DNA from 2 places in the Thalassospira sp. ABL2_045 genome. Region 2 is predicted to be linked to the other one. Evidence: predicted binding sites of a transcription regulator. Region 2 holds the regulator's gene; the other holds the start of a gene.

Region 1 (11,642 bases), on a different contig from region 2:
CTTCGATCTGTTTGAAACAGCGTTCGGCGAACTCCTCGTCATAGCCATTTTTCAGCATGCCATTGATGAATTTGGTGCGGTGTTCACCGATGGTGCCGGTGCGCTTGAATGTTGCCATGGCGCGCCGCAGGTTGTCGGCCTCGCCCCCGGAATAGCCCGCCGCGACAATGGCAATCTGCATCGCCTGTTCCTGAAACAGGGGCACGCCACAGGTGCGTTTAAGCACGGCTTCAAGTTCTTTGGAGGGGTATTCAACCTTTTCGCGCCCCATGCGCCGTTGCAAAAACGGGTGGACCATGCCGCCCTGGATCGGGCCTGGGCGGACGATGGCGACCTGGATGGTCAGATCATAAATGGTTTGCGGTTTAAGACGCGGCAGCATGCTCATTTGGGCACGTGATTCCACCTGAAAGGTGCCGACACTATCGGCCTTGGACAGCATGCGATAGGTGGCAACGTCTTCTTTGGGCAGGGTCGCCAGATCGTAATCAATGTTCTTGTGCGTGCGCAGCTCATCCAATGCCTTTCGGATGCAGGTCAGCATGCCAAGCGCCAGAATATCGACCTTGAGGATGCCCAATGCATCAATGTCATCCTTGTCCCATTCAATGGTGGTGCGGTCTGCCATGGCGGCATTGGCAATCGGCGAAAGTTCACAAAGCGGCCCGCTGGTAATGACAAAGCCGCCAACATGTTGTGACAGATGGCGGGGAAAACCGGTGAGCTCCCCGGCAAGGTCCAGCACGGCCTTGAGACGCGGTTCATCGGGATGAATGCCTGATTGGCGCATCATATTGTCATGGGCGGGCTTGCTGCTGGACCCCCAGATGGTTTTGGTCAATTTGACGATGGTGTCTTCCGACAGGCCGAATACCTTGCCGACATCACGCATGGCACTGCGCGAGCGATATGAAATCACGGTTGCGGTCAGTCCGGCCCGGTCACGGCCATAGCGTTCATAGATGAACTGAATAACCTCTTCACGGCGTTCATGTTCAAAATCGACATCGATATCGGGTGGTTCATTGCGCGCATTGCTGATGAAGCGCGAAAACAGCAATTCCACCTCGTTCGGATCGACCGAGGTGACATGCAAACAAAAACACACCGATGAATTGGCCGCCGACCCGCGCCCCTGACACAAAATACCCCTGGACCGGGCAAAGGCGACAATGTCATGCACGGTCAGGAAATAGGGGGCATAGCCCAGCTCCTCGATCAGTTTGAGCTCCGTTTCGATCAGGTTTTTGACCTTGTCGGGGATGCCGTTGGGGTAGCGTTTCTGTGCCCCTTCCCAGGTCAGGCGGATCAGGCGTTCCTGGGTGCCTTCGCCGGTGCCGTCATTTTCGTCGGGGTATTCGTAGCGCAGCTCATCCAGACTGAAGCTGCATTGATCGGCAATCTCGACGGTGCGGGCGATCCAGTGCGGGTGCCCCGGAAACAAACGGGCCATTTCACGCGGCGATTTGATATGGCGCTCGCCATTGGGAAACAGACGGTACCCGGCATCCTCAATCGTGCAGTGATGGCGAATACAGGTCAGGACATCCTGCAAAGGTTTGCGCGACCGCAAATGCATATGCACGTCATTGGTGACCACGGCGGGAATGCCAAGCTCAGATTCAACCGCCTCGGTAAATTCAAGGCGTTCGCTGTCAAACCCGTCCATGAACCGCCCGATGGCCAGCCACAGCCGCCCGCCAAAATGCGATTTCAGACTGATTAACTCGGTGCGAAAGGCGTCATCAGGCACTTGGGGCGGCACAGCGATAAACAGCAGCCCTTCGCCATGGGTGACGATATCGGCGAGATAAATCTCGCACGATCCCTTGGGCGCGCGGCGCTTGCCAAGGGTGAGCAACCGGCACAGGCGGGCATAAGCCTGCCGATCCGTCGGATAACACAGCAAGGACGGCCCATCCATCGGATCAAGACGGCAACCAACAATATAGTTCAGCCGATCAGCATAATTGCGATGTGCCGTATGGCCGCGCACCACCCCGGCCAGCGTGTTGTGATCGGTGATCGCAATCGCATGCAGGCCCTTGGTGGCGGCGGTCAGAACAAGTTCCTCAGCGTGCGACGCGCCACGGAGGAAAGAAAAATTGCTGCTGACATGCAGTTCGGCATAGGCCGGGGTGTCGGTGCTGTTGGCTTGCTTTGTCATGGCGTTATCCGGCAAATAAACCATGCACCGACCAGATATCCTGTCCGGCATGGCCGCTTCGAAACAGCCAGATCAGCCGGCCTTTCTGATCGCAGATGCGGAAATAATCGCGTGTCATGTGCGACAGGGCGTAATTGTCACGTTCCAGATGCGTCCACCATTCCGGGCAGATGCGCTCCGGCCCGTCCGCACGCAGAACATCAATCATCATCTTGCGCCAGCGCAGTTTGGTCGGGGCGCCAGTCGCACTGCGTTCCATGACATCGACCGGTTCGGGCGGATCAATCAGCCGCACCGGACGCTTGGGCAGGGGGGCATCCGGGATGCGGGCCGGTTTGACAGGCCCGGTCGGCGATTGCCGGATGGCGGCCCGTTCGGGCAGGTGGCTGGCATGATGGGCCGGGCGATATAAAATGTCCTTGGGGCCCAGATGATGGGTAATGCGATCCAGCAACTCGCCCAATGCAATGGCATCGCTGCTGTCATTTTGCTGGCGGTCCAGGCGGACCTGGCGAAAGGCGACATGTTCGACCCACGGCGCATAGACAATCACCTGTTCGATGCCAAAGCCGGTATCAACCCCGGGCATCTTTTCGGCCAGCAATCGCAGGATATGGCTTTCGGATTGGCAGGGCGTGCCGGTTGTCGTCGTGATGGTGTGAGGATGGCCATCGACCCGAATGGATCGGACGATCAGACGTCGAAGACCAAGGTTTTCGGCGCGCAGTTTCGCACAGAGATCGGCGACCATACTTTCAATCGCATGTGCCAGATTGGCGGCATCCCCCAATGGTTCGCCAAAGTTCTGCCGGATCAGCCACGGGGCATCGGGCAGTTCGAAATTCAGATGTTCGGGCAGGCGGCCATAAAACTGGTCCAGACGATGCAACACATTCGGGCCAAGGCGTGTAGTGATATTGGCACGCGGCAGGGGCGTGATATCACCCAGCTGTTTCAGACCAAGGCGCGCTAAAACCGCGATGATCTCATCCGATAACCGCAGGCACGATACCGGAAACCCGGCGGCAACCCCGTGATCACGCGGCAGGGATAAAATGCGTTCATGGGGCCCTCCCGGATGGCCCCCTGTATGGCAACGTGCCGCGGCCCATGCGGCACCCGCCGTATCGGCAATGGCCGCACGGGCGGTGATGCCTTGGGCATTCATATCCCGCAGGATTTGTTTGATCATGGCGCTTTCGCCGCCAAACAAATGACTGCCGCCGGTGATTTCAAGCCACATGCCCGCATCGCCATTCAGCCCATGTGTGTGCAATTTCCGATCCGGGGCGATCCATGGGCTATAGCGGTCCATGAAACGCACCAGACGGGCAAATTTGCCCTCACAAAGCTCCGGATCCTCGGGGCTGTCTGTAAGCTCGGGCAGGATGCTGCGCGCATCAGAAAGGCGCATGCCACCGTGCAATCCGGCCTTTTGCGCCGCTTCATTCAGGCCGCAGACCAGCACGCCCTTATGATCACTGCGTGTGATCACATGCGGGATGGCGTGTGCCTTTGCGGGCTTTGCTTGGCTGTCAGCATCGCGGGGCTGATCAGGCGTGGGCGTGCCTGTCTTCGGGATTATCTTCTGACAGTCGGTTTTCCAGTGGGTCAGCCACAGATAAAGAAAACGTTGTTGCATCGGTTTTGACTTTCCAGCTTCCCGGTCGGACCCCGCGTCCCCCGATCAGGCTGAGATGATGGTCGTTTCCTGTTGGTCGTTCTGTTGAGTGTGTTGCGTGTGAGGCGTTGAAAGGTGTGATTTGCCAGCGCGTCCATGCACTTGAAGTCGGAATGCGCCCGTTTCTGGCAAGAGGGCGCAAAACAATGATGCGTGTGCCGCCACTTTCACACGCCAGTTGCAGGCGTCGTGCCGTGGTCAGGTCATAGTCGGTGGTTTCAATGATCACCGCCCGGACCTGGCCTGATTTCGCCACTTCTTCGCAGGTCCAAAGCGCGGTGGCCTGTTGATCCACCGTCATCATCAACGGTTCGGGCGCAAGTGCCGTCATGGGCAGGGAAGGCGGATAAAACCCACCCTGATCCAGCGCGCGACGTTGCCGGATCCAGAAGATGCCTTTGCCGGGCATCGCGTGATCCGACAATGTCGCCAGATACCACGCCAGAAGCGATGACGCGCCATCATCATGCCCGCACAGCACTTCATGCAGCCCCACCGGGGCAAGGCCGCCGATGCTGATATGATCGCGCAGGGACGCCCCGCCAAAGGCATGCGAAATCACCCCGTCTGCCTGATCTGGCCCGCCGGACAGACAGGAAACCTGGACCTTCCATTGCTGCTCGGCACGCGCCAGTGCAGCACGGGCCTGATGAATACGTCTGTCTGACATGTGTGATTGTTCCTATTTTGTTCTTTTTTATGTGGTCAAAGCAGAACAGGAGTCAAGACGTATCAAAGGGGTTTCTTACTGCTCAGGAGGGATGTCGTTGAAGCAAAAGAAAACCCGGCAAGATCACCTGCCGGGTTTTCTGAATGTATCTTTGATGCCAGATCAGATTTCTGGGAACCAGGCCCCCAGAACGCCGAACTCTTCGAGTTTGGTAACAATGATCTCGGCGGCTTCTTCTGCACTTTGATCTGCGGTGCTGACCACGATCTCGGCATTTTCAGGCCGCTCATAGGGGCTGTCGATCCCGGTGAAGTTGGCGATCTCGCCCGCACGGGCCTTTTTATAAAGCCCCTTCACATCGCGCTGTTCACAAACCTCAAGCGGGGTGTCGATGAAGACTTCGATGAATTCCCCTTCCTCAACCAGGCTGCGCGCCAGCTGACGTTCGCTTTTAAACGGCGAGATGAAGGACACCAGCGTGATCACGCCCGCATCGACAAACAGCTTGGCGGTTTCACCCACACGGCGGATGTTTTCGACGCGGTCTGCATCGGTAAAGCCAAGATCCTTGTTCAGGCCATGACGCACATTATCGCCATCAAGGGTGTAGGTGTGCTTGCCAAGGGCATGGAGCTTTTTCTCAACCAGGTTGGCGACGGTCGATTTGCCGGCACCCGACAGGCCCGTGAACCACAGAACAGCCGATTTCTGGCCTTTCTGATAGGCACGTGCCCCCTTGTTGATGTCCATTTCCTGCCATTTGATGTTGGTCGCACGACGCAGGGAATGGTTGACCATGCCCGCCCCAACAGTGGCGTTGGTATAGCGGTCAATGATGATGAAGCGGCCCGAATGACGGTTTTCGTCATAGGGATCAAAGGCCAGCGCCTTGTCAGCCGAAATATTGGCAATGCCGACTTCATTGAGCTCAAGCGTTTTTCCCGGTTCATGTTCCAGCGTGTTGACATTGACCTTGTATTTCAGCGCGCTGATCTGCGCATTGGCGACCTGTGCACCCATCTTGATCAGATAGGGACGGCCGGGCAGAAGATGATCTTCATGCATCCAGATGATGCGCGCTTCGAACTGATCTGCGAAATCGGGCTTGGCTTCGGCCTCGGCGATGACATCGCCACGCGAAATGTCGATTTCATCTTCAAGGGTCAGCGTGATCGCCTGACCGGCAATGGCAACATCTAGGTTGCCGTCAAAGGTGACGATTTCCTTGACCTTGCTGGTCTGGCCCGATGCGGTCACGGTAATCTCGTCACCCGGTTTGACACGGCCCGATGAAATGGTGCCCGAAAAGCCCCGGAAATCGAGGTTCGGGCGATTGACCCACTGCACCGGCAGGCGGAACGGCTTTTCAATCGCGTCCTGTTCGACCTGCACATCTTCAAGATGGGAAAGCAAGGTCGGGCCGGAATACCATGGCGTATTGGCACTCGGAGCAATCATGTTATCGCCACGAAGCGCCGAAAGCGGAATTGCGGTGATCGAGCTGTATTTCAGCTGCTTGGCAAATTCCTGATATTCGGCAACGATGGCGTCAAATTTCGACTGGTCATAGTCGATCAAATCCATCTTGTTGACCGCCAGCAACACATGCTTGATGCCCAGCAATGAGGTAATAAAGCTGTGGCGGCGGGTCTGGGTCAAAATCCCTTTGCGGGCATCAATCAGGATGACTGCAACATCGGCGGTCGAGGCGCCGGTTGCCATATTGCGCGTATATTGTTCGTGGCCGGGGGTATCGGCGACGATGAACTTGCGCTTGTCGGTCGAGAAGAAGCGATAGGCAACATCAATGGTGATGCCCTGTTCGCGCTCGGCCTGCAGACCATCAAGCAGCAGGGCAAAATCAATCTCGCCGCCTTGGGTGCCGACTTTGCGGCTATCAGATTCAAGGGCTGTCAGCTGATCTTCAAAGATCAGTTTGGAATCCCAAAGCAGACGGCCGATCAGGGTTGATTTGCCATCATCCACGCTGCCGCAGGTAATAAAACGCAGCAGGCTTTTTTCTTCCTGCGCCTTCAGGTAGCCAAGGATATCATCGGCGATCAAATCAGATTGGTGTGCCATCAGAAATATCCTTCCTGCTTCTTCTTCTCCATAGACCCGGCCTGGTCATGGTCAATCATGCGGCCCTGACGTTCGCTTGAACGGGTCAGAAGCATTTCCTGAATAATGTCGGGCAGAGTGGCTGCCTCGGACTCAACAGCCCCCGTCAGCGGATAGCAGCCAAGCGTTCTGAACCGCACCGATTTCATTTCCGGTTTTTCCCCCGGATTGAGCGGCATGCGGTCGTCATCGACCATGATCAGCGTGCCGTCACGTTCGACCACCGGGCGTTTGGCGGAATAATAGAGCGGCACAATCGGGATCTGCTCAAGATAGATATATTGCCAGATATCAAGCTCGGTCCAGTTCGAGATCGGGAAAGCACGGATGCTTTCACCCTTGTTGATCCGGGCGTTATAGATATCCCACAATTCCGGGCGCTGGTTTTTCGGATCCCAGCGATGGGTCTCGGTGCGGAAGGAAAATACGCGTTCCTTGGCACGGGCTTTTTCCTCGTCACGCCGCGCACCGCCAAAGGCTGCATCAAACTTGTATTTGTTCAGCGCCTGTTTCAGCGATTCAGTCTTCATGACATCGGTATGCAGGCTGGAGCCATGGGTAAACGGACCAATGCCCCGCTCAACGCCGTCCTGATTGATATGCACAATCAGATCAAAGCCATATTCAGCCGCCATCCGGTCGCGAAACGCGATCATTTCGCGGAATTTCCAGGTGGTGTCGACATGCATCAACGGGAAGGGCGGCGGGGCCGGGTAAAATGCCTTGCGCGCCAAATGCAGCAAAACCGATGAATCCTTGCCGATGGAATAAAGCATCACCGGTCGTTCGAACGATGCCGCCACCTCGCGGATGATATGGATACTCTCTGCCTCAAGCTGGCGGAGATGGGTCAGATTGGGCTGCATTCTATTTCCTGCCGATCAATCAAAGCTGGTGCAATCAACACAATTTTATGTGTTTATAAAAGTATTTCACTTGTCTTTGATGGGTAATATGGAATGCCCCGCAACGCAAGTGTGATTTCTATTTTTACACAAAAAAATGGAGTCCAATATTAATTAACATTTCAAGGGTGTTTAATTCGAAAAGTGCAACAAGGCAAGTGTCTTTGAGCCAAAGGACTCTGTTCGCGCGGAGGGTATGTGAAAGTCACTACCCGAAGTTGCGCGGCAGGCATGCAAGATTGCGGCTTTTGGAAATAGTATAATCAACGCAGGGTGCGTGTCAGACTTTTGCACTGATTTCAAAAGGATGCTTCACGGTGCGATTTGATTTCCGAAAGCCTGCCAGTCTGTTTTTCACATCCATGTTTGCCGCAAGGCTCGCCGATCAGTTTCTTTTGTTTGTTGTGCCGCTGGTGGTGTATCAAACCACTCAAAGCGTTTCTCTGTCGGGGTTGGCTTATGCCGCCGAAACCTTACCGCGCGTATTGTTCTATCCGGTATGCGGGGTTTTGTCGGATCGTTATTCCCCACTGCGTTTGATGCAGTTAAGCCAGATCGGGCGTGCTGTGATCTGCGCGCTGGGGCTCGGCGGGTATGCCTTGTTTGACGGGTTGGGCTGGGTTGTTGGCATTTCGGCGATTTGCGGTCTTTTGACCACGCAGGGCTTCATGGCGCGCGAAGTGCTGTTGCCGCAGATCTTTGCCAATGCCCGGTTTGAGAAAATCCAGTCGGTTTCACAAAGTGTCAATCAGGCGAGCATCGTTCTCGGACCGCTTTTGGCCGCCAGCCTGTTTGCGATCAGTGACTGGCAAACGGTTGTGGTTGTTGCGGCGTTCCTGTTTGGCGTTGCCGAACTTTCGATGATGATATGGCGTCACTTCAATCAGACACCGATCGTAGCGACGGACGAAAACCCGTCCTGGGTTGCACCCTTTAAGACAGCCTTTTCACATCTGATCCATCTGCCGGGGCTGAAACGCGTGATCGCGCTCACCGCGAGCGTGAACCTTGTATTTGGCATTACACTTGCGACGTCAGCGGCAATGGTCACGGGGCTTCATGGCCAAAGCGAAGAACACTACGCCCTGTTGCAAACCGTCGGTGCGGCATTCACCATCGTGGTTCTGATGCTGATCGGGGCGAGCCGCCTTTCGGTGGGGCGTATAGGGCTTATATCGTTTGCCGGGGTTTTCCTTGGTGGTGTTTTGACGGCAATCAGCCCGGATTACTGGATTTATATGATCGGCTTTGCCGTGGTGCTTGGATTTGACGGGATGTTTAACATCTATATACGCACCATCCGGCAAAAGATCATTCCGGCGCGCGATTATGGCAAAACGACCGGTGTGATTATTCTCTTCAATAACATGACACAGCCAATCGCTGGGCTTCTTGTCGGGCTCACCGGCAGTCTGGCACAGACCAGTTGGTTGATCCTGATACTGAGCCTCGTCATGCTGGTTTCAGGATTTGTTTTGTCATTGCCGCGCTTCAAGGCGCAGACATCTTAGCAGCGTTAACTTCCGATCACACAACACTCCGGGATGATAGCAGCAGAACAGCGGTGGAAGCTTTTCTTCTGCCGCTGTTCTGCCATGCGCGCAGGGCAGGCGTTGCTACTTGCGGCTTTATTTCGATTTCCGGAATTGTGCTCAATTGGCGAACTTCAGGTAATTTTATTTCAAATTTAATGCGACTATTGAAAATAACTTGATTTCAGGGGGCGGGAAGCCCCATTTAAAGGACATGAATGCTGACCTAATTGGAAGTTTGAAATGTCTGTAAGCTGGAATGATCTGATAGCGCGCGATGCGCGGGTGCTGGTGGCCTCTGAAATTCGGGATCTGTTGAAAGTGGCCGAGCGCCCGGAAGTGATTTCCTTTGCCGGTGGTGTGCCGGATCCCGATCTGTTTCCGGTCGAGACTTTCAGCGAGATCTATGGCGCGATGATGCAGGACGGGACGCAAGCGCGCCGCAGTCTGCAATATTCGGTCAGTGAAGGCCTGCCGGCCTTGCGCCAGTGGATTGTCGATGATCTGGCAGACCAAGGTGCAACCCGCACTATTGAGAATGTCCTGATCACCAACGGCGCACAGCAGGGGCTTGATATCCTGGCCCGCCTGTTGCTCGAAGAAGGACGCGATCTGATTGTCGAAAAGCCAAGCTACCTTGGCGCGATGCAGGCCTTTTCAACCCGTTTGCCGAATTACGTCGGTATCAATGCCGAGGACGAAGGCCCGGTCTTGAGCCAACTGGAAGATGCCTTTGCCAAGGGCGCGCGTGTGGCTTATGTCGCCCCGGATTTCCAGAACCCGACCGGTCGGTCCTGGTCGGTGGCGCGCCGCAAGGCCGTGCTGGAACTGGCGCGCCGTTATGGTGCGGTGTTGCTTGAAGATGCGGCCTATAGCAAGCTTTCCTATAATGGCGCTGAAAGCCTTCCATCCTTGCTGAGCCTTGATAAGGCGGGTAGCGATCCGGCATCGGGGAATGTCATTCAGCTCGGCACATTTTCGAAAACACTCGCACCCGCCCTTCGCATCGGTTGGGTCTGTGCACCGCGTCCGGTGATCGACAAGCTGGTTTTGATGATGCAGGCCGGAAACCTGCATGTTTCCACGGTCAATCAGGAAGCAGCACTTCGCGCTGCCAAGCAACTGTTCCCGGATCACCTTGAAAAGCTGCGGACGTCGTACCGCACCAAACGTGATGTCATGTTGCAAACTCTGGCGGAGACCATGTCTGATGACGTGTCCTGGACGAAGCCCGAGGGCGGTATGTTTGTCTGGCTGACCTTGCCGGACCATATTGATGCCCGTCAGTTGCTTGAAGAAGCGCTGGAGGATGTGCATGTCGCGTTCGTGCCCGGTCAGGCCTTCTTTACCGATGGCAGTGGCAAAAATACCGCGCGGCTTAGCTTCTCGACCGAGAAGGTCGATCGGATCCGGGACGGGATTACGCGTCTGGCTGATCTGATCAAGCGCAAGGACAATCAGTAAGTAAAAAGAACCCGGCAGCGGGTGGGGATTGCTGCCGGGCATAGGGCCTGCTGCTTCTGGGGATTAGCGCAGCAGGTCACGGGAGTTTGCGTGTGTCATGTGCAGAATGTTGTCATGCCTGTCCCATCAGGGCGCGGAGCAACAGTGATGCTGCGCCAAGGACGACAACCCCGCCGACATAGAGGCCGACAAACCACAGCCATTTGCGGGCTTTTGGTGATTTAAGACTTATCATCAGTGATACCCCTCATCCCCGGTTTTGCCGCGGAACACCCAATAGGCATAGGCGGTGTAGGCCAGAATGATCGGCAGCAGAACCACAGCGCCCACCAGCATGAAGGCAAGGCTGTTTTCCGGTGCGGCTGCATCGCGGAAGGTGATCATCGGTGGCACGATATTGGGATAAAGCGTGATCCCGAAGCCAAGATAACACAGGAAGAAAATGCCAAGCGTGATGCCAAATACGGTCTTTTCACGCTTCTTGACCGCATGCCAAAGCCAATAGAGCAAACCAACCGTGACAATCGGGATCGGGGCAAGATAAAGCATGTTTGGCAGTTCAAACCAGCGCTGGGCATAGGCCGGGTTGACGTAGGTCGTCATCAAAGACACAACGCCAAGATTGGCCGCCATCCAGATCACGGCCGGTTTGGCAAGGCGGCGCAGATTGCCCTGAAAATCGCCTTCCATCTTCATGATCAACCAACCGGTGCCAAGCAAGCCATAGCCGACCACAACTGCGGTGGCACAGAAGATCGAAAACGGGCTCAGCCAATCAAACGCACCGCCAACAAAGCGGCCGTTTTCAACGGCAATGCCTTCGATAAAGCCGCCCAGCATTGCACCTTGCATGGCCGCAGCAATGATCGATCCGGCTGAAAAGGCAAAGTCCCAGTGTTTCTGATGGGCCTTGCTTTTGAACCGGAATTCGAATGCCACGCCCCGGAACACAAGGGCGAGTAACATGGTAAAGACCGGAATATAAAACGCCGTCATCAGCAACGAATAGGCCAGCGGGAAAGCGGCATAAAGTCCACCCCCGCCAAGGATCAACCAGGTTTCATTGCCATCCCACACAGGCGCCACGGTATTCATCATCCGC
Region 2 (11,642 bases):
AGCCTCAGCAAGACAAACGACTTGATCTGCCAGCCATCGGCATGACCACGATCGAAGAGGCCCACAAGGCCGGTCTGCGCGGTGTCGCATTGCTGGCAGGCGGCACCATGATCATTGACCGCGCGGCTGTGATTGCCCGTGCAGATGCGCTGGGCCTTTTTGTGGTCGGTCTGACGCTGCCAGATGGGGAAGGCGCCCATGGCGGATGAAACCGCGTCACTTGGCCCGAAAATCATGCTCGTTGCCGGTGAGGCATCCGGTGATCAACTGGGCGGTCGCTTGATGGCGGCGCTAAAGGCCAAGCAGGATCATATCCGTTTCATCGGTGTAGGTGGCCCGCGTATGGAGCGCGAAGGCCTCAAAAGCCTGTTTCCGATGAACGAAATGTCGGTGATGGGCCTGACAGAGGTTGTGCCCCATATCCCGCATTTGCTCAAACGCATTTCCCAGACGGCAGACTTCGCCAAATCCGAAAAACCCGATGTCGTCATTACCATCGACGCCCCGGATTTCAGCTTCCGGGTTGGCAAGAAACTCAAGGGCAAGGGCATCCCGCTGGTGCATTATGTCGCACCGTCGGTCTGGGCATGGCGCGAAGGGCGGGCCAAGAAAATTGCCGGTTTTCTTGATCATCTTTTGGCTCTGCTGCCGTTTGAGCCGCCCTATTTCGAAAAAGAAGGCCTGCCAACCACCTTTATCGGCCACTCAGCGGTCGAAGAGCGCAGTGACGGTGATGCGGAACGATTTCGCACCCAACATGGCCTGAGCGCCGATCAAAAGCTTCTGGCTGTCCTGCCCGGAAGTCGCAATTCCGAAGTCAAACGCCTGCTTCCGGTGTTTAAAGATGTAATTGACGACATCGCAGCCAAATATCCCGATGCACGTATCGTTGTCCCGACCGTCAGCAAGGTGGCCGATACCGTGACCAAGGAAATGCAATCGTGGCCGCTGAATCCGATTGTCGTAACCACCGATCAGGACCGTCATGACGCTTTTGCGGCTGCGAATGCGGCCTTGGCTGCATCGGGAACGGTGTCATTGGAACTCGGCATTGCCGGTGTCCCGCATGTCATTGCCTATCAGGTCAACGCTGTTACGGGCTGGATTGCCAAACGTCTGATCAAGATTGATACCGTCACCATCGTCAATCTGGTGCTCGGCCATAAGCTGATCCCCGAATTCCTTCAGGAAAACTGCAAGGCAAAGAACATTATCCCGCGCCTTGATGCCCTGATGGCAGACGGCCCGGAAAGAACCGCGCAGATCGAAGGTTTTGATAAGGCCTGTACCTTGCTCGGGTTTGGCGATCGCCCGCCCAGTGAGAAGGCCGCCGATCAGATTTTGAAAATCATCGCCAAAAAATAACCTGTTACGGGTGGCGTCAAAACCCCATTGCAATTAGGTTCTTCGCATTGATCACTTCATAACGGAGACCATGTTATGCGCTACCTGCACACGATGGTACGTGTCGAGAATGTCGATGAGTCGATGAAGTTCTATTGTGACCTTCTTGGGATGCAAGAGACCCGCCGCATCGAGAGCGAGCAGGGCCGTTTCACCCTGATTTATCTTGCACCACCGGCAGATGTCGAAAGTGCCAAATCCGTCAAGGCTCCTGAGCTTGAATTGACCTATAACTGGGACCCGGAAAGCTATTCGGGTGGCCGTAACTTCGGGCATCTGGCCTATGAAGTTGACGACATCTATGCCACTTGCCAGAAACTGATGGATGCGGGTGTGACCATCAACCGCCCGCCGCGCGACGGCCGTATGGCGTTTGTGCGCTCCCCGGATGGCATCTCCATCGAATTCCTGCAAAAGGGTGACAACCTTGCCCCGGCAGAGCCCTGGGCCAGCATGGAAAACACCGGCAGCTGGTAAGCGTGCAAATGTAAGTTTTGCGGGGCAGGGGGAAACCTGCCCTGAAACATAAAAAAGGCCCGGGAAAATCCGGGCCTTTTCTTTTGTCTGGTGTTTGTCGAAGCGACTTAGCGCTTGTTGACCGGAACGAACGGACGTTCTTCGATGCCGGTGAACAGCTGACGCGGACGACCGATTTTCTGCGACGGATCTTCGATCATCTCTTTCCACTGGGAAATCCAGCCAACGGTACGTGCAACAGCGAACAGCACGGTGAACATGCTGACCGGGATGCCCATCGCCTTGAAGATGATGCCCGAATAGAAGTCGACGTTCGGATAGAGTTTCTTCTCGATGAAGTACTCGTCTTCACGTGCGATGCGTTCCAGTTCCTGGGCAACGTCAAGCAGCGGATCCTGAATGTTGAGTTCCTTGAGAACTTCGTGGCAGGTTTCCTGCATGACCTTGGCGCGCGGATCGTAGTTTTTGTAAACGCGGTGACCAAAGCCCATCAGACGGAACGGATCGTTCTTGTCTTTTGCTTTTGCAACGAATTCCGGAATGTTTTTCACATCGCCGATTTCGTTGAGCATCTTCAGAACAGCTTCGTTCGCGCCACCATGTGCCGGACCCCAAAGGGATGCGATACCAGCAGCAATACATGCGAACGGGTTCGCACCCGAAGAACCGGCCAGACGAACGGTCGAGGTCGAAGCATTCTGTTCGTGGTCGGCATGCAAGATCAGGATACGATCCATTGCCTTGGCCAGAACCGGATTGACTTCGTAGTCTTCGCATGGGTTGCCGAACATCATCTGCAGGAAGTTTTCTGCATAACCAAGTTTGTTGTTCGGGTAACGGAACGGCTGACCGATCGAATATTTGTATGCCATCGCAGCAATCGTCGGCATTTTTGCAATCAGGCGATATGCCGAAATCATGCGCTGCTGCGGGTCATTGATGTCGGTGCTGTCATGGTAGAATGCAGACATTGCACCGATAACACCAACCATGATGGCCATCGGATGCGCGTCACGGCGGAAGCCGTTATAGAAGTTGCGCATCTGTTCGTGGACCATGGTGTGCATGGTGATGTCGTTTTCGAACTGGCTTTTCTCGGTGGCGTTCGGCAGCTCACCGTAAAGCAGCAGATGGCAGACTTCGAGGAAGTCGGCATTCTCTGCGAGCTCGTCAATTGCATAACCACGGTGACGCAGGATACCAACGTCGCCATCAATGTAGGTCAGTTCGGACTGGCAGGAGCCGGTCGAAGTGAAACCCGGGTCATAAGTGAAGTATCCGGTTTCTGCATAAAGCTTGCGAATGTCGATGACAGACGGGCCTACGCTACCCTCAAGCACCGGCATCTCGAACGACTTGCCAGTGGCATTGTCGGTCATTGTCACGGTGTGGGAAGTCTTGGAATTAGATGCCATGACTATTTTTCCTTCCCTGTTTGAACGAACACGGTTTCAAGTTGTGTGCAGCATAATGCTGCGGCGCACAAAGCGCAAACGGGTTATTAGTTTTTCTTAATTCGCTGTTGTTATGCATCAAAATGGCGAATGCGTTTCAGCGTTTGTGTCTTGCCAAGCACAATCATTACTTCGAAGATGCCTGGTGAAGAGTTGGAGCCTGTAAGCACCGCCCGCAAGGGCTGCGCAACTTTGCCAAGCTTTAACTCGAACTTCTCGGCGATGGCACGAACACTTGCGTCAACGTCCTCTTCCGTCCAGCTATCAAGCGCTTCCAGGCTGTTGGCCAGTTCCTTGAACAGACCTTCAGGTGCACCATCAATCAGGGACTGGGCTTTCTCGTTAACGGACTTGACGCCGTCAGTAACGTAGAAGGCCGAAGAGTCGGCGAGCTCGGTGAGAGTCTTGGCCCTTTCTTTAAGGCCTGCCATGCCGTTGATCAAGATTTCTTTTTGCGATGCATCAAGACCGTCGACGCCAATTTTCTTGGCAATCAGCGGTGCGATCTCCTCAACAAGGCGCTTGTCATCGGCCTGACGCAGGTAGATGCCATTAAGGTTGGTCAGCTTCGCGAAATCAAAGCGCGCCGCACCTTTGCCGACATCGGTAATGTCAAACCATTCGATTGCCTGCTCGGTCGAAATAACCTCATCATCGCCATGGCCCCAGCCAAGACGCAGAAGATAGTTATTGATCGCTTCGGGCAGGAAACCCATCTCATCGCGATAGGCGTCAACACCAAGTGCACCATGACGTTTGGACAGTTTTGCACCATCCGGACCATGGATAAGCGGGATATGCGCAAAGCTCGGAACATCCCAGCCCATGGCGTCATAAATGACTTTCTGGCGGAACGCGTTGGTCAGGTGATCATCACCACGAATAACGTTGGTAACACCCATATCATGGTCATCAACCACCACCGAAAGCATATAGGTTGGCGTACCGTCTCCGCGCAAAATGACATAATCGTCAAGCTGCTCGTTACCGACACGAACTTCACCCTGTACCTGATCATTGATCACTGCACCACCTTTCTGCGGCGCCTTTACGCGCACAACAGGTTTGACACCCTCGGGCGCTTCGGATGGATCACGATCACGCCAGGTGCCGTCATATTTCATCGGACGGCCTTCTGCGCGGGCTTTCTCGCGCATGGCCGTCAGCTCTTCTGGCGAGCAATAGCAATAGTAGGCTTTCCCGGCATTAAGGAGCTGTTGCGCGACTTCTGCATGGCGGTCGCGACGAGAAAACTGGAAAGTCGGTTCTTCGTCGGCGGTCAGGCCAAGCCAGTTCAAGCCGTCAAAAATGGCCTCTACGGCCTCGGGCGTTGAACGTTCACGGTCGGTATCCTCGATCCGGAGCAGGAACTTGCCACCGGTATGTTTGGCATAAAGCCAGTTATAAAGTGCGGTGCGTGCGCCGCCGATATGTAGAAACCCGGTCGGAGACGGGGCGAAACGGGTAACAACCGTCATTCAATCTATCCGTTATTTGGATGTTGTCGCTTGTCCTGGGGACTTTTGGCGTGCAGGCTATAACACAAATGACACGCTGTTGCACCACAGCGGATGTTAGATAGAAACAATGCGGCGGGCGGGCTATTGGACATTCGTCGTAGGGCGGCAGGTAAAATTCAATTAATTCAAATATTTGCGAATGTTCTCTCGCAAATTAATTTTGTTGTTGCAAGCCAAAGAAATAAGTGGTTTCTAAGCTCCGTTATACTCTTTGGGTTGGGCTGTGCAGCGTATTTCTTGCTCCCCGCGCGCATTGGTGCCGGTCAGATTGGTCTGGCCGTGATTCTTTTGGCCTGCGCATTCTGGATGTCGCGGCGCATTGCAATCATGGCCTTTGTCTTTCAGCTGCTTGCCAGTATGGCTTTCGGGGCTTTGACAAGTGCGGTTCATACCGAACTCGGCCCTGATAATATTCCAACAAAAACGCTTTATGCGACGGAGGTCACCGGCACCATTGTCGGGCTGGAACCACGCAATGGGCGGATCCGCGCAACTGTTAAGCCATCGGAAATTGAAGGCATTCCAAGCGATCAATTGAACTGGAATGTCCGGCTCAGTTTTCTGGGTGATAGTGTGCTTGCGATTGGTGATCAGATCCGTGCAAGCGTGCGGCTCTTTCCACTGCGTTCGCCATCCGTCCCCGGGGATCCCGATTTTTCGCGCAACCTCTATTTCAGCGATATTGGCGCATCCGGGTTTGTGTTCGGGCGGCAGTTCGAAGTTTTAAAGCGTGATAATGCTTTAAATAACAATGCCTTGTTGGTTTATGTTGAAAGAGCACGTCAATATATATCCGCCACAATCAGCAATGAAATGCGCGGACCGGAAGCCGGAATTGCGAAGGCGCTGATCATTGGGGAGCGCGGCGAAGTCACCCCGGAAATTGCCGATAACCTTCGAAAATCCGGTCTCGCGCATCTGCTGGCGATTTCCGGTTTGCATATGGGATTGCTCTGCGGGACGGTGTTTTTCCTGATCCGCTTCGGACTGGCCGCCATTCCGGCGATTGCCCTGCGTTATCCGATCAAGAAATGGGCGGCGATGGCTGCGATGCTGGCGGGTCTTGTTTATCTGGGCTTGTCCGGCGCCACCATTCCGACCCAGCGTGCCTTTGTCATGTTGCTCGTCGTCTGGTTGGCATTGCTTTTGGATCGCCGTGCGATCTCACTTCGGCTGGTCGGGGTAGCAGCCATTGTGGTGCTGCTCCTGCGGCCTGATGCCGTGCTGGGGGCAAGTTTCCAGTTGTCTTTTGCCGCCGTTGGCGCGCTTGTCGCCTTTTATGACGGGCCGGGGCGGCGTTGGCTTGACCGACAAGGGATGTTGTCCTGGTATGAGCGAGGTGGTCTTTATCTTGCCGGTTTGCTTCTGACCAGCCTGATTGTGACGGCCGTGACCGCCCCGATCATCGGCTACCATTTTGGGCGCATTTCCATGCTTGGCGTTTTGGCCAATCTGATCGCCATTCCGGTAATGGCCTTCTGGGTGATGCCTTGGATCGTTGCGACGCTGGCGCTGATTCCGCTTGGATTATCCGGCCTGTCCTTGGCGGCGATGAAGCCTGGACTGACAGTGCTTCTCGAAACCGCTGATCTGGTCGCGGCCCAAAACTGGGGGCTTTGGTATGTCGCGGGTCTTGATATGTTGGCGGTCGCTTTGGGGTTGCTCGCACTGGCATGGATTGTTATCTGGCGCGACAAGTTGATGATCCTCCCGGTACTCCCTGTGATCGCGGCAGTCTTCATTTTTCAGATAACCCATCAGGAACCTGAAATTCTGATCTCGGGGGACCGTGAAAGCTTTGCAATCTATAATCCGGATGCCGGTATCCTGCACACATCCTCCCGGCTGAATGGTTTTCAGAAAGATATCTGGATGAACCGCTTTGGCATTCGCCCGGAACAGGCAACACGGCGCGTTCAGGCGTGCCAAAGTGATCCCTGCAGGGTTGCTGTCAGTGTGGACGGCATTCCTGCGCAGATAATTGTCGCCAGCCGCATCACCAATCCGTTTTATGCCTGTCGCAATGCCGATATCGTCGTCAACCAACAAACCGATCTGCCTAACAGCTGTCAGGTGTCTGGGGCGCGTATGGTGATTGATGATGATGTGCTGTGGTGGCAGGGCGGTGTGGCCGTCAAACTGCCGACAAGCCCGGACAATCAAACGACAATCAAAACAGTGCGCGAAGACAGCGGCAATTGGCCCTGGATCATCATTGGCAGTAGAGCAGGGCGCTAGGTGCCCACGTTGGCCCCAACTATAACCGTTAAAAAAGAAAAACGCCCGGGCAAAAGCACCGGGCGTTTGATCTTTAAAATGCAGGCAAGCAATCAGTATTGACGCAGCAGCCCGACCAGACGGCCCTGGATTTGCACCCGGTCCGGCGACAGGGCGCGGGTTTCATAGCGTGCATTGGCGGGTTCAAGCAGCACTTCACCGCGGCCACGTTTCAGGCGCTTCAGGGTGGCCTCGGCGTCGTCGACAAGGGCGACGACAATGGTGCCGTCATGAGCCTGCTCGCAACGCTGGATCAGAACCGTGTCGCCATCAAGAATGCCGGCCTCGACCATCGAATCACCAGAAACTTCAAGGGCATAGTGATCGCCGGTGCCGAGCAGGGCGGCCGGGACCTGCACCATGGTGCTTTGATCGCGAAGCGCCTCGATCGGCGTACCCGCAGCAATCCGGCCATAAAGCGGCAACCCAATGGATTCCCCGGCCTCAGAGAAGGCGGTTGGCACAGTCGCGGGCCGATGCGGGGCCTTTCGCGCACTGGCGATGGATGTCACGTTGTTGGGCGTGTCGGGCGTGTCATCCTCGTTATTTTCAGGCAGGCGCACGACTTCCAGTGCACGCGCCCGATGGGCAAGGCGGCGGATGAAACCGCGTTCCTCAAGGCCTGTAATCAGGCGATGAATGCCGGATTTGGATTTAAGGTTCAGGGCCTCTTTCATTTCATCGAAAGAGGGCGAAATCCCGTGATCGCGAAGGTAATTGTCTATATAGACCAGCAACTCATATTGCTTGCGCGTCAGCATGATATTTCCCGAACCTGTAAAAAGAACAAAAAGGATACACGAATGTTCTACTTTAGTTCTTTTCGCGGGTCAAGCGGGTCTGTGCGATTAAACGCAAAAACCGAATAATCGCGGCAATCCTTCAAAAAATGTGAATAGTAGGCCGTGAAACAGGACAGGATGTTAGTCCGCCGTAAAGGTCCCCGACTTACCACCTTCTTTCCGGGTGACCCGCAGATCGGTAATCCTCATACTTTTATCAACCGCCTTGCACATGTCAAAAACCGTCAGTGCTGAAACTGATGCCGCGGTGAGGGCCTCCATCTCGACACCAGTCTTGCCGGTTGTCTTGCAGGTGGCGGTGATATCGACTGCGTCGGCATCTTCCGCAAGCTCAAGGTCGACCGTGACCGAGGTCAGGGGCAGGGGATGACAGAGCGGGATCAGATCGGGGGTCTTTTTCGCGCCCATGATCCCGGCAAGCTGGGCGATGCCAAGAACATCACCCTTTTTATGGCCGCGATCCGCAATCAGCTTGGCCGTTTCCGAAGACATCAGAACCCGGGCTTTGGCAATCGCGATGCGCGCAGTTTCCGCCTTGGCCGAAATATCGACCATCACCGCATTGCCACCGGCATCAATATGGGAAAGCTTGTCTGCCATTTTCGGTCCAGTATGGGTCAGGCCGCAAGGCCGAGCAGGTTACGGGTGGCGGTGGTGACGTCGTCCTGACGCATCAGGCTTTCACCGATCAGGAAGCACTGCGCGCCGACCTTTGCCATGCGGGCGAGATCGTCCGGGGTGAACAGGCCGCTTTCCGCGACCAGCAAACGGTCATCACCGACCATGCTTGCCAGTTCCTCGGTCGTCGTAAGGCTGGTTTCCATGGTTTTGAGGTTGCGGTTGTTGATGCCGAGCAAACGCGATTTCAGCTTGAGCGCACGTTCAAGTTCCGGGGCATTGTGCACCTCGATCAGGACGTCCATGCCAAGGCTGTGCGCGGCATCTTCAAGTTCGGCCGCAAGGCTGTCTTCAAGGGCTGCCATGATCAGAAGGATGCAGTCAGCGCCAAGCGCACGCGCCTCTGTCACCTGATAGGGATCGATTATGAAATCCTTGCGAAGGGCCGGAAGGTCGACGGCTGCACGGGCGGCGACCAGATAGCTGTCATCGCCCTGGAAATAGGGGATGTCGGTCAGAACCGACAGGCAGCTTGCCCCGCCAGCCTGATAGGCCTTGGCCAGTTCCGGCGGATTGAAGTCTGCGCGGATCAGGCCCTTGGACGGTGATGCCTTCTTGATTTCGGCAATCAGGCCATAACGGCCATCAGCAACACTGGTTTCAAGCGCATTGATGAAGCCACGCGGTGCGGACTGTTCTTTTGCCTCTGCCTCAAGCGCGCCAGGGGTCTTGCGCGTCTTGCAGGCCGCGACATGATCGCGCTTGTCGTTGCAGATTTTGGTCAGTACGTCGCTCACGCCGCGTTTCCTTCGTTCGTAATGTCTACAAGGCCCTGAAGGGTCTCGGCAGCCTTGCCGCTATCAATCGCGTCGGCGGCCTTTTTGATACCATCCGCCAGATCGCTGGCAATGCCGGTCACCACAAGGACCGCACCGGCATTCATCAGAACGATATCGCGATAGGGGCCTTTCTTGGCGGCGAGCAGGTCCGTAATCGCCTTGGCATTCTCGTCGGCATCGCCGCCTTTGAGATCGTCAAGCGTTGCGGTTTCAAGACCGAAATCGCTTGGATTGATTTCAAAGGTGGTGACGGTGCCATCCTTGACCTCGGCGACAAAGGTCGGGCCGGTGGTCGAGATTTCATCAAGGCCGCTATGACCATGCACTACCCAGGCATGGACCGACCCCAGACGGTTCAGCACATGGGCAATCGGTTCAACCCACTGTTTGCCAAAGACACCGAGAACCTGACGTTTGGTTTTGGCCGGGTTGGCAAGTGGGCCGAGCAGGTTAAAGATCGTTCGCGTGCCCATTTCAACACGGGTCGGCATGACGTGGCGCATCGCCGAATGATGGCGGGTGGCCATCATGAAGCAAAGATTGATCTTTTTCAGCGCCTTTTCGAGAAGCTTCATATCGGCATCAAGATTGACACCAAGCGCCATCAAAACGTCCGCAGAACCGGATTTTGACGACGCCGCACGGTTGCCGTGTTTGGCAACGGTTGCGCCAGCGGCGGCTGCCACAATGGCCGCCCCGGTCGAGATGTTATAGGTGCCGCTGCCATCACCGCCCGTGCCGCAGGTATCAACCGCATTTTCCGGGGCAACGATGCCGGTGGCCTTTTCGCGCATGACACGCGCCGCCCCGGTGATTTCATCAATGGTTTCACCGCGCAGGCGCAACCCCATCAGGAAAGCCCCCATCTGCGACGGCGTCGCCTGACCGGACATCAGCACGTTAAAGGCGCCTTCGGCCATGCTTTCGGTCAGTTTTTCGCCATCTGCGACTTTGGCCAGAATTGGCTTCAGATCATGATCAGTCGACATCGGGTCTTCCTTGGTTTGCGGTCCAGTGCGTGTTGGGCACTATCGGTCAGGCACTGGTATAGTCGATAAAATTCTTCAATAGGGCGTGTCCATGTTCCGAAGCGATGCTTTCGGGATGGAACTGAACACCATGAATCTGATGGGTTTTGTGACGCACGCCCATAATCAGACCATCTCCGCTTTGGGCGGTGATTTCAAGGCTGTCGGGCAAAGTTTCGCGTTCAATCACCAATGAATGATAACGGGTGGCTTCAAACGGGCTGGGAAGGCTTGCAAAGACGCTTTGTCCGGAATGGGTCATCGCATCGGTCTTGCCATGCATGCATTCGGGGGCGCGGATGACCTTGCCGCCAAATGCCTGGCCAATCGATTGATGACCAAGACACACACCAAGCAACTTGACCTTGCCAGCCGCCGCCTTGATCAGATCAAGGCAAATACCGGCCCGTTCCGGGTCACAGGGACCCGGCGAAATCACAATGCCTTCGGGGTTAAGTGCGAGCGCTTCTTCAACGCTGACCTCATCATTGCGGCGCACTTCGACCTCGGGGCCGAGTTCGCGCAGATAGTGCCACAGATTGAATGTGAAACTGTCGTAATTATCGATGAGGAGATACATAAAAAAGCAGGCTCACGCACATTAAGGTCGGCAGAGAATAAACGCCATTGTATTTACGTCAAGCAGAAGCAGAGCAAGGCTTTTTTAGCCTCTGGCGAGTCTTTGATCACGCGAGGTGTAATCCTTTAACCGTGCGCTAACCAGAGCCGTTTTAAAAAGATCAAAAGAACCACCGACAGGATCGGTGTATAATCACCATATGGGAAGGGGCTGTTCAATCAACGAAACAGCCGCTACGAGCATCCCAGCAAACGAATACTGGAGACCACAGCGTGGCACGCCGGGCAACCCGGGCAACGACCGCCAGCCGTAAAAAGGCGGCACCCAAGAAATCCAACCGTAAAAAGACCGCTCCGAAAAAGAAAACGGGTGGCATTGGTCGCCTGATGCTGGGCGGGGCCTTTGTTGCGGGTACGTTATCGGCGATCATTGCGGTCGGCAGCATGCTTGAACTTGATCGCGCGTCCGATGAAATTGGCCGTGCTTCGGATCAGGGCGCACCAAATTATGCGCTGGCTGACCCCGAACCGACCCCGATGCTGCGCAAGGATTACACCCTGTCAGACAACGCATCGGTTTCCGAGCGCGGACGCACGGGATATCTCGTTGGCGAGAATGACGGTGCCGGCGCATCAAAGGGAC

The links. The regulator LexA, encoded in region 2, represses DNA repair genes until DNA is damaged. The targets are predictions, from matches to a motif close to ATGTTCTANTTTGGTTC.
Region 1: the regulator LexA is predicted to act here: its motif matches at 4,525-4,541, upstream of ACXAIA_RS19680 (ImuA family protein).

The regions. Positions count from the first base shown of each region.
Region 1 covers NZ_JBSWYV010000020.1:16,080-27,721, forward strand. Annotated here, with positions in the region: gene ACXAIA_RS19670 (error-prone DNA polymerase) at 1-2,167, opposite strand, end outside; gene ACXAIA_RS19675 (Y-family DNA polymerase) at 2,172-3,809, opposite strand; gene ACXAIA_RS19680 (ImuA family protein) at 3,721-4,518, opposite strand; gene cysN (sulfate adenylyltransferase subunit CysN) at 4,681-6,600, opposite strand; gene cysD (sulfate adenylyltransferase subunit CysD) at 6,600-7,493, opposite strand; gene ACXAIA_RS19695 (MFS transporter) at 7,862-9,055, shown strand; gene ACXAIA_RS19700 (aminotransferase-like domain-containing protein) at 9,320-10,540, shown strand; gene ACXAIA_RS19705 (hypothetical protein) at 10,653-10,775, opposite strand; gene cydB (cytochrome d ubiquinol oxidase subunit II) at 10,775-11,642, opposite strand, start outside.
Region 2 covers NZ_JBSWYV010000004.1:183,818-195,459, reverse strand. Annotated here, with positions in the region: gene ACXAIA_RS08560 (LpxI family protein) at 1-209, shown strand, start outside; gene lpxB (lipid-A-disaccharide synthase) at 199-1,365, shown strand; gene ACXAIA_RS08550 (VOC family protein) at 1,441-1,881, shown strand; gene ACXAIA_RS08545 (citrate synthase) at 1,989-3,296, opposite strand; gene gltX (glutamate--tRNA ligase) at 3,407-4,813, opposite strand; gene ACXAIA_RS08535 (ComEC/Rec2 family competence protein) at 5,093-7,093, shown strand; gene lexA (transcriptional repressor LexA) at 7,186-7,893, opposite strand; gene moaC (cyclic pyranopterin monophosphate synthase MoaC) at 8,056-8,556, opposite strand; gene trpC (indole-3-glycerol phosphate synthase TrpC) at 8,553-9,350, opposite strand; gene trpD (anthranilate phosphoribosyltransferase) at 9,347-10,381, opposite strand; gene ACXAIA_RS08510 (anthranilate synthase component II) at 10,428-11,000, opposite strand; gene ACXAIA_RS08505 (divergent polysaccharide deacetylase family protein) at 11,273-11,642, shown strand, end outside.